2 regions of the Paenibacillus sp. PDC88 genome follow, and region 1 is predicted to be linked to the other one. Evidence: riboswitches for the same ligand, from Rfam matches in the RefSeq annotation. Region 1 holds a riboswitch; the other holds the start of a gene.
The links. Region 1 has a riboswitch for thiamine pyrophosphate ahead of BLW49_RS17345 (ABC transporter substrate-binding protein). Riboswitches for the same ligand answer to the same signal wherever they lie in the genome.
Positions count from the first base shown of each region.

Region 2: linked by a shared signal. The riboswitch ahead of thiM (hydroxyethylthiazole kinase) and the one ahead of BLW49_RS17345 (ABC transporter substrate-binding protein) in region 1 are both predicted to bind thiamine pyrophosphate.

Region 1 covers NZ_FNNT01000005.1:326,674-331,772, reverse strand. Annotated here, with positions in the region: gene BLW49_RS17365 (TatD family hydrolase) at 1-395, opposite strand, end outside; gene BLW49_RS17360 (ABC transporter ATP-binding protein) at 420-1,238, opposite strand; gene BLW49_RS17355 (ABC transporter permease) at 1,290-2,063, opposite strand; gene BLW49_RS17350 (thiamine-binding protein) at 2,060-2,353, opposite strand; gene BLW49_RS17345 (ABC transporter substrate-binding protein) at 2,381-3,388, opposite strand; TPP riboswitch at 3,617-3,736, opposite strand; gene serS (serine--tRNA ligase) at 4,115-5,099, shown strand, end outside.
Region 2 covers NZ_FNNT01000004.1:87,456-92,554, forward strand. Annotated here, with positions in the region: gene BLW49_RS13735 (hypothetical protein) at 1-471, opposite strand, end outside; gene BLW49_RS13740 (endonuclease MutS2) at 678-2,681, opposite strand; TPP riboswitch at 3,265-3,375, shown strand; gene thiM (hydroxyethylthiazole kinase) at 3,473-4,315, shown strand; gene thiD (bifunctional hydroxymethylpyrimidine kinase/phosphomethylpyrimidine kinase) at 4,319-5,099, shown strand, end outside.

The DNA.
Region 1 (5,099 bases):
ATGAACTTGTCCAGCATATCGATGTAAGGCTGCATCTCCAGAGACTTACCATCGGCTTCGGCTTCCAATCTCGTGTAGTAGGGCAGGCCGACTTCACCTACGGCGATCATGTGGTTCAGATGCTCTTCCATCCACTCAAATAATGCTGTTAGCTCCGACTCAGAAGGGACGGGCTGCTCAGGATGATATCCATACGCAGGATAGATCACTGAAGGAGAGGAGGCCGCTAATTTCTCCGTTCTCTGGCAGGAGACAAGATGGGTGGATACAGCAATTACAGCCTCCACTTGATGCTGTGCGAACGACAGACGCAAGGGCTGCTTCTCGTCTTCATACTGGTCCAGGTGAATATGCGAGTCAATGACAGGCGCTAAATCCTCTTCAGACTGCTGCATTACTTTATCACCTCCTAGCTTGATTTACTTCGTGTTCGGATAAGAGCCGGCAGTCACCGGCTGTTTACGTCTTTCCTCCCGCATCCATTCAGATATTTCACGCTTCAAGCGGAGGAATTGGGGGTCCTCTGTCAACGCTTCCTGTCTTGGACGGACGAATGGAACCTTCACCTCATGGAGTACGTTTGCCGGGCGATTTGAAAATACATAGATCCGATCTGAGAGCAGAAGCGCTTCTTCAATATTATGCGTAATGAATAGCACTGAACGCTTCGATTGCTCCCATATTCCGAGCAGCCACTCCTGCATCTCGCTTCTCGTCAGTGCATCCAGCGCACTGAACGGCTCATCGAGCAGCATAAGCTCCTGTGGACTTAAAAGCGCGCGTAAAAAGGCAGCCCGCTGCTGCATTCCACCTGACAGCTTGTGCGGATACATATCTTCAAAGCCGCTCAGACCAGCCTTAGTAATCCATTGCTGCGTGGTAATGTCGTCATCTGCTCCTTGTCTGCTGCGGAATTTAGCAGGGGCAACCTCGCTGCCGAGCTTGATGTTATCCGCGATGGTCCGCCATGGGAGCAGGGCTGGCTGCTGTGGCATATAGCTGATATTGCCACGAGTTCCTGTTACCACTTCTCCATCCAGGCGTATTGTTCCTGCATCGGGCTGTAGAAGTCCGCCAATGATTTGAAATAAAGAGCTCTTTCCACTGCCCGAGGGTCCGATAATCGAGACGAATTCACCCTGGCCGACCGTAAGTGATATGTGATCAAGGACATGAAGTTGCTGCTTTCTCTGACGAAATGATAAGCGGATGTCTGACACTTCTAATAAAGGATGCATTAGGATATCCTCCTTTCGTAATTGGATCAAGATTCATCGACTCAAACCGTCTTATGAACCCGATTTTCTATGATCATCTGTCTTATAGCGGACGAGCGCTCTCTCCAGCATAGCGATGATGGCGAAGAGGAGCAGGCTCAAGAGAACGATGATAGCCATGGCGACGAATACCCGATCTGTCCGATAGGCCGATTTTTGCAGCATCATATAATAGCCGATGCCCTTGTCTGTCCCGATCCATTCGGCAATGACTGCACCCATGACGCTGTAGGTGGCTGCGATCTTGAGACCTGAGAAGATGGACGGGAGCGCGTGAGGCACTTCCAGCTTGCGGAAGATTTGCCCCTTGCTGGCCCCGGCCATTCTCATGTAGCTCAGCATCGCGCGGTCCGTTTGCATCAGTCCGTCCATAGCAGATACTGCGATCGGAAAGAAGCAGACCAGTGTAATAACGATGATCTTGGGCAGCAGACCGAATCCGAACCAGATCATCAGAAGCGGTGCGAGTGCAATCGTAGGTATATTCTGGCTAAGAATGAGCAATGGATAAAGGGCCGTTTTCATAAATGGAACCAGATGCAGCACCATGGCTGTCAGAAGACCAATGGCAGCACCAATGCCGAAGCCGAGCAGGGTGAGCTGTACAGTCGCCCAAGTATGTTCAGTAAGACTTGCAGCCTGTGCAGCTGCTTCACGGGTAATATCAACAGGACTTGGCAGAATCCACTTCTCAATGTGAAAAAGCGGCACGGCTATTTGCCATACCGCCAAAAAGAGAATGACCGCCGCGACAGGCGGCAGCACACTTCTTACAACACGCTTCATGATGGATACTTCTCCGTTAGTCCTTCCATGCTGATTCCGCTTGGGTAATGGGCAATCTTGATTTGTGAAATAATGCTCGGGCTGCCAGCCTCAACGAGTACCTCATGAACTCTCTGCACAATTTGGAGCAGCTCAGGAAGCTCGCCCTCCAGCGTCGTTTCAAGGGGATGGACCTGATATTTCACCCCGGATTGCTGTATCACTTCAATGGCACGGTCTACATAAGGGATCGAATCTTCTCCATTCGGTGTCTTCGGAATGACTTGAATACTTAGCAATGTTTGAGCCATATGGGTCACCAACGCTTTCTTCAGTAATTATTGTTGTGGCAGAAATTCATTCGTAAAAGCTTTCTCGACATCCAGTGGCTGGTCCAGCAGCTCGTGCTCAACCATCCAGTCGGAATAGTTCTGCCATACCTCTGCTTTTTGCTCGCCCCAGCGAGCGGCATCATCCTGATATTTCGGACTGAGCCATTTCTGACTCTCAAGCACAAGCTCTTTATCGAGGTCAGGCACGGCCTCGCTAAGTATCGCCGCGGCTTCCTCCGGATGATCAATTGTATATTCATAGCCTTTGGTCGTTGCGCGCATGAAGGCTTTGACCAGCTCCGGATCCTCGTCAATGGTTGCCTCATTCGTAATAAGTACAGGTGTATAGTAATCCAGCTTCTCGGAATAGTCTTTAACGTAGAACATATCGATCGGTTCCCCGCGAAGCTCGGCTTCAATACCCGTCCAGGCGTAGAAGATCCAGGCAAAATCGATGTCTCGCTTCGTTGCGGTGAAGAAATCTGCATCCCCCATGTTTATATTGTTCACTTTGCTTACATCCGCACCTTCGAGACCCATAATTGTATCAAGAACCGCTGAGTCAATTGGGTTGCCCCATCCTCCATAGGTTTTACCCTCGAAGTCCTTCGGAGATTCAATATTACGGTCAGCAGGAGCTGCAAAGCCGGAAGTATTATGCTGAATGACAGCAGCAATGGATACGATCGGCACGCCTTGTGTCCGTGCTTGGGTGACCCCTTCCTGATAGCTTACGCCAAAAGGCACCTCTCCGGAAGCGACCATCGTATCTGCACCGGCCTGGCCGGGCTGAATAATCTCGACATTCAGACCTTCTTCCTCGTAGAAGCCTTGACTTACTGCAGCATATAAGCCGGTATGATTCGTATTTGGCGTCCAGTCCAGGACGACCTTGATGTCGCGGAGGCTATCGCTCGCTGCCGGCTCCTCCGCGCCTGCACCAGATTCCTCATTCGATGTGCCGCTATTGCCGCAGGCAGTGATGATCATCATGAGTACCGCCAGCAACAACATTCCTAACTTTTTGTACACGTTTCTCTCTCCTTTTCAATTACCCCTATTCTTGACGAAATTTCCATAATAACTCCTATAATTTCAATTGAGGCTTCCTTGACAGCCATACTGATAAGGGAGATCGGATAGAGTGCAATGGCATTCTTGCGACCATAATAAAAAAAGCGTCCCGGATAAGGGACGCATGCAGACGTAAGGGCTAAGGGCTGTCAGTAAAATAGAACAGCACACTCGAATTCTCTCCATTCCTACGCTGGCATTACCCAGATCAGGTTTAAAGGGTACGTATCTAACACGCTTTCACGGATACTATCTCAGCCGGCTAACCCAGCACCCCTTGAGGTTGAATATGAAGTTTAGGACATTTCAGAAGCTAATTATAGCCCTCCTTGGCTGGAAAGTACAGCATAATCAAGAATAAAATCATTGTCATATGGAAATGTCTAAATTATAATACCTTTAATTGAAAACGTGAAAAAATGCCTGTGAAGAGCATCCAACTCGGAGGTATTCTCGCCAAGGGAAGGCGCTAGCCTTCCCCTAAGTTAATCGGCACCGCCCGTTATCGCGGAACCAAAGTGATTGAAGTGGAACCTAATGCTGACCGCATGAGGTCTGCTTCAATAAATTGGGTGGCACCGCGAGCATAGAGCGCTCCTCGTCCCAACGGATGAGGGCGCTCTATGCTTTTTTTAGCTTGACCAAATTAACTTAGGGGTGACGACAATGCTGGATATGAAATGGATAAGGGACCATGCTGTACAGGTTCAGGAAGCAGCGGATTGGAAGAAGATAGACGTATCTATAGACGAGCTGCTGACGTGTGATGATGTACGTCGAGAGCTGATTACGGAAGTGGAGAAGCTCCGGCAACAGCGAAATATGGATTCGGAGAGAATAGGACAGCTGATGAGAGAGGGGAATCGGGAGGAGGCAGCAGCGGCCCGTGAAGAAGTGCGGCAGTTGAATGGGCAGATTGAAAAAGCAGAAGCAAGGCTAGCCGAAGTGACGGAACGTTATAATGCGCTGCGGCTGCTCGTCCCGAATATGGTATCTCCTGACACGCCTAGAGGACAGAGCGATAAGGATAATGTCATTGTAAGACAGGTCGGAGAGGTCAGTGATCCTCTGTTCCCGATCAAGGACCATATGGAACTTGGAGAGCTCCATGAGCTCATTGATGCTCCACGTGGCGTCAAGGTTGGCGGCTCGCGCAGCTACTATTTAAAGGGAGACGGAGTCCTGCTGCATCGCGCCGTTCAGCAGCTTGCGCTGGATATCGTGATGAAGCACGGCTTCGTGCCGATGGAGGTGCCGATCATGGTCCGGGAAGAGGCGCTGGAGAACACAGGATTTTTTCCAACTGGTCGAGACCAGACTTATGAGCTTGCAGGAGAGGACAAATTTCTGATCGGTACTTCAGAGGTTCCGCTCATCTCGTATTATGCAGGGGAGGTCATTGATGTGGCAGCACCCGTTCGGCTTGCGGCCGTATCGACAAGCTTCCGGAGCGAAGTAGGCTCTGCAGGACGTGATGTGCGCGGGCTCTATCGGGTGCACCAGTTTGCCAAAGTAGAGATGGTCGTACTAACAGAGGCTGATCCGGAGGTGTCGGAGCAGGTGCTCCAGGAAATAACGGGCTACGCAGAAGAGCTGCTTCAGGCGCTGGAGCTTCCATACCAGGTCGTGGCAGTGTGCACAGGCGATATGT
Region 2 (5,099 bases), on a different contig from region 1:
TAGAGCAGTAACAATAGCATATTCAAATTTAAGCTTAAGTTTATCATATGGATAGCTGAATCCGAAGTTGTATTTATACATAAGCCAGGATATGATCAACAGCACAGCGCTGCTGTAGCTTTGTAACAGATAACCGCTGCGAACACTCTGCTCCAATACATCTGTATCTCCGTAAAGGATGATCAATAAGAGACTCTTGATAGCACCGTACAGGACTGTCACTAATATAGTGCGGAAGGCCGAAGGCAGCAAAGGAATTTTTACCACAACGGTGAAGAATAGGGTCAAAATGATAATGGTAATAACCGGCACCAGATTAGCGACATCCAGCTCACTCTGCAGAAAGTAGCTCTGTAAATTAACGAGCATAAGGACAAATAGGGCTCGCTTGGCATAATGGGCAGGATTAATCTTGAATAACATAATAATAAGGATGAAAAGTGCAAATGTCTCGAGTGATGAAAAAAGCATGAACGCTAGAAATTCCAGAATATTCTTCCCCCAGTAATATGTAAATATATGCAATACCCGAACAAAGCAGCTTGACCATAATAATATGTGCTTAACTGTGAAGTAAAGTATTTTTTTATGGAAATATTAAAGATGGACGAGGAAGAGACATTCCCCGTCCATCTTTGTTTATTCATTTGCATCATATCACTTATTCAATGGCACACTTAAGACTCATCTCTTGGCATTTCAATGGTGAGACCCGGAACATGCTTCTTGGACATTTGTTTTCGTTTTTTTCGATTCTCCTTGGTCTGGGATACAACGTCAAAATCATAGTCGTCCGGATATAGTTCCTTGCCTGCAATGTGCAGCTTCACTCGCTGCTTGGCAATTTTCAGCTTTTTACCTCGTACAAGTACGGTAAGCTTGCCTCTTGCATCCTCTGCTTCGACAATAATTCCTCCTTCCTGCATATAAGGGATGTGAACCCTGTCACCCACCTCCAGCGGCCGGACCGGCTGTGCTTCCATATCACTTGGCTCAGCTCTTTTGCCATGGGCGGCTCGTGACTCTCGGCGATCGTTATCTACCCGTTTTGTATGGTCTGGTATTGGTTCATGAGAATTTGTATTGCAATGCATGGTGTTATGCTTCTCTTCGTTATCAGCGGCTTTCGGTTCTCCTGAAGAATCTGCAATTGCTGTCAATGATGTGGCAGAGATCTGTTTGGAACGCTCAATGATATAAGGCGGAATCCCGAGCTTCAGGGCAATGGCATAAGCATAGCTGTTCCCTGCTTCCCCGATCGTCAGCCGATATAACGGCTTCAAAGATTCTGTATCAAATTCCATGCGGGCATTCTCAAATCCGTCAGCCGACGCTGCGAAATTTTTGATCTCCGAAAAATGAGTCGTTGCCACGACCGTCGCCTGCCTTCTATGCATCTCTTCGAGCAGAGCGATAGACAATCCGGTTCCTTCCCCAGGATCTGTACCCGACGCCATTTCGTCAATAAGAATAAGCGTGGAAGGGTCCGCGATCTTTAGAATTTCGATAATGTTCTTGATGTGGGCAGAGAACGTGCTCAGCTGATGCTCAATGCTCTGACCATCCCCGATATCGACGGCGACTTGCTCAAATACGCTCAGCTGACTGTCTTCTCCGACAGGAACGAGTAGACCGGACTGGGCCATGAGTGTTAGCAGCCCAATGGTCTTAAGACATAAGGTTTTGCCGCCGGTATTGGGACCTGTAATAATCAAGGACTTGAATGCATCACCAATGTGGAAATCGAGCGGAACCATATTGTTCACGAGCGGATGCCGTGCGGACCTTAATCGAATGACCCCATGATCAACGAGGTGAACCGACCGTCCCTGATAGGAGAGGGCATAACGTGCTTTGGCGAACAAAAAGTCGTATATGCCTACTGTATCCGTATTCACACGCAGCTCATATTCAGCTTGGTCTGCTAAACGCGTCAATTCACTGAGTATCTTCATCTCCTCCCGCTGTTCCGCTGCACGATGCAGGCTGAGCTCCATCTGAAGACTGGCGATCTCGTCCGGCTCGATAAATACCGTTTGGCCACTGGCGGATTCGCCGTGAACCGTTCCTCTGATCTGCTTGCGGAATTCCTTCTGGACAGGCAGGCAGTAGCGGTCCCCGCGTTTTGTTATGAGCTGGTCCTGCAGAATAGAACGGTGCTTGGACAGAAGGGTATCCAGCTTTTTTTTCAGCCGTTCCTCGATGACCTGAGCCTGTTTTCTCGTCTTGAGCAGTTCTTTGCTGGCATGATCGGTAATCCGGCCTAAGTAAATACAGCGTTCCACCTCTTCACGGAGGGAATCCAGGGTGTACATAGAGCCTGCATAGGCACTTATATTCGGGGCAATCTCTCTCTTAGACTGCATGTACTTCATAAGCTGGGTGCAGCTTCGCAGAAATTGCAGGAGATGCATGAAATCCTGTTCCGTAAATAGATAGCCTGTGCCCAGCAGATTCATAATATTTTCGATTCCTGACAATGAAGGAAGTGGGACGCTTGCTCCGTGCCGGATCAATCCCAGTGCTTCCTCTGTTTCAGCCAGTGCCTGACGAATCTGGGTTAGACGGGTCATGGGAGTCAGTGAATCGATCTGCCGTTCTCCAAGGTAGGATACCGCGTAAGATCGCAGTTGTTCTTTGACAGTACTGTATTCGAGTCTTTGCATGCTTTGATGATTCATGGGTTATTGCTCCTTTTTTTTTGTATTAATGAATGACGTTGAAGCGGATAAAACAAAAAAAGACGCAAGAAGCGAACAGTAGGGTTCGTTCTTACGTCTGTATGCATGAGTTAGCTTATGGATCGGCAAAGGATGCTGCCAAGCCATAAATATCAACCTGTGAATGGTGCCCCGCCATCCATAATTTGTTGACTACAGAGCATAGATCTCTGTAAATCGATGGTTTTACGGGTACAAAAAAACCGCGCTGCAAAAACAGCGCGGATGAGTTCACAAGTCAATTGTACATCACTCATGTTCATAGAGAGTTTAGTTATCCGCTGTTCTTAACTGATTTCATGAGGCATCTATAGCGTACACATGTAAATGCGCATTAAAAAATAAACATCGCAATTTCAGGCGATGAAGCAATAGATCAAGCCTCTGTATGAAATTTGATTAGTTAAGAACGATCACCGACATCAAAAATCTCTCCTTTTTGGATGAGTTACTTTGTATCATATGCTACAGGGCAGCGAAAGTCAACAAATTGAATGTTGGGAAGATGTACTATACAATGAAGAGGCACGAGCAATTTTAATAATTATATAGATACGGGAGCCTGCGGAAGCAAGCTGAGAGTACAACTAATCTGTTGTTGACCGGTTGAACCTGCCATGGATAATGCCAGCGTAGGGAGCGAACATGACGATGACGCATGCTTTCGCATGCGTTTTTTTAGTTTTGCGACACCCCTCTCAGTTCCAAGATCGGCTCCTGTGTACCTTCCAAAAAGAAAGGACTCGATCCCAATGTCTAATGTTGAACTTGAACTATCATCTCTTATCACTCGTATCCACGAAGAACAACCCTTGATCCATAACATAACGAATACGGTCGTTACGAATTTTACGGCGAACGGCTTGCTAGCTCTTGGCGCTTCCCCGGTCATGGCCTATGCGGAGGAGGAAGTGGCTGATATGGTTCAGCATGCCCGTGCACTGGTGCTCAATATCGGGACACTTACCACAGACCTAGTCCATACGATGATTGCAGCAGGCAAGGCGGCAAATGTATACGGTGTACCTGTTCTCTTGGATCCGGTCGGAGCGGGAGCTACACCTTATCGGACAGATGCGGCACTTCGGCTTCTTCGGGAAGTAGAGATCGCGCTCATTAGAGGCAATGCAGGAGAAATCAGCCATTTAATCGGGGAAGGGATGACCGTAAAAGGTGTAGACGCGGGTCAATCTGAGGTCATAGATCGAGCACAAATGGCGGTGCGTGCAGCCCGAACACTCGGAACAACCGTCGTCGTATCTGGTCCAGAAGACGTCATTACGAATGGAGATACAGGATTTATTATTAAATCCGGCCATCCTTTACTTACACGTGTCACAGGGACAGGCTGTCTCTTAACCTCGGTCATCGGTGCCTTTCTTGCCGTTCATGACTCGGTATTGGAAGCAGGGGCCGCAGGTCTTGGGTTTTATGGAGCGGCGGCAAGCCTCGCGGGGCAGAAGACCGAGCAGAAGGGGGCCGGCAGCTTCCAGATTGCATTCTTGGATGAGCTGTCCAAGCTTGAGCCGTCTGTATTTGAGAAGTATGTTGAACTTACCGACATGAACGAGCTGTTTATTCAGGAGGAGGCATAGTCGATGAATATACCTAAGGCGCTTACCATTGCAGGCTCAGACAGCGGAGGCGGTGCTGGAATTCAAGCCGATATCAAAACCTTTCAGGAGCTGGATGTCTACGGTATGTCGGCACTCACCTCAGTTACTGCCCAAAATACCCTTGGCGTACAAGGTGTGCATTCTTTGCCGGTTCCCTTTGTAGCTCAGCAGATCGAGTCCGTCTTTGCGGATCTGAGACCAGATGCCGTGAAGACAGGGATGTTATTCAGCAGTGAAATTATTGCAGAGGTTGCAAGGAAGGCTGCGCGCTATCAGATAGATAAGCTGGTTATTGATCCAGTAATGATTGCAAAAGGCGGTGCGTCCTTGCTTCAGTCGGAAGCAGTGACGGCGCTAGTTCAGCAGCTTCTTCCGCTTGCACTTGTCGTTACACCGAACATTCCCGAGGCGGAGGTGATGACAGGCTGCCCTATTCATTCGCTGGCAGACCGCAAGGAGGCGGCTAAACGAATACATGATTATGGTCCTGCCTACGTCATTGTAAAAGGTGGCCATGATGCAGGCAGCGATACGGTTACGGACCTGGTATACGATGGGACAGGATTTACGGAGCTTGCAGGGCCAAGAGTAGACACGGTTCATTCCCATGGAACAGGCTGTACCTTCTCCGCGGCGCTTACCGCAGAATTGGCAAAAGGAAAGGACGTCCTGTCAGCGGCGAGGACGGCCAGAGATTTTGTCCAAGCTGCACTTACCGATGCACTGGGCATCGGAGGAGGACAGGGTCCGACGAATCACTGGG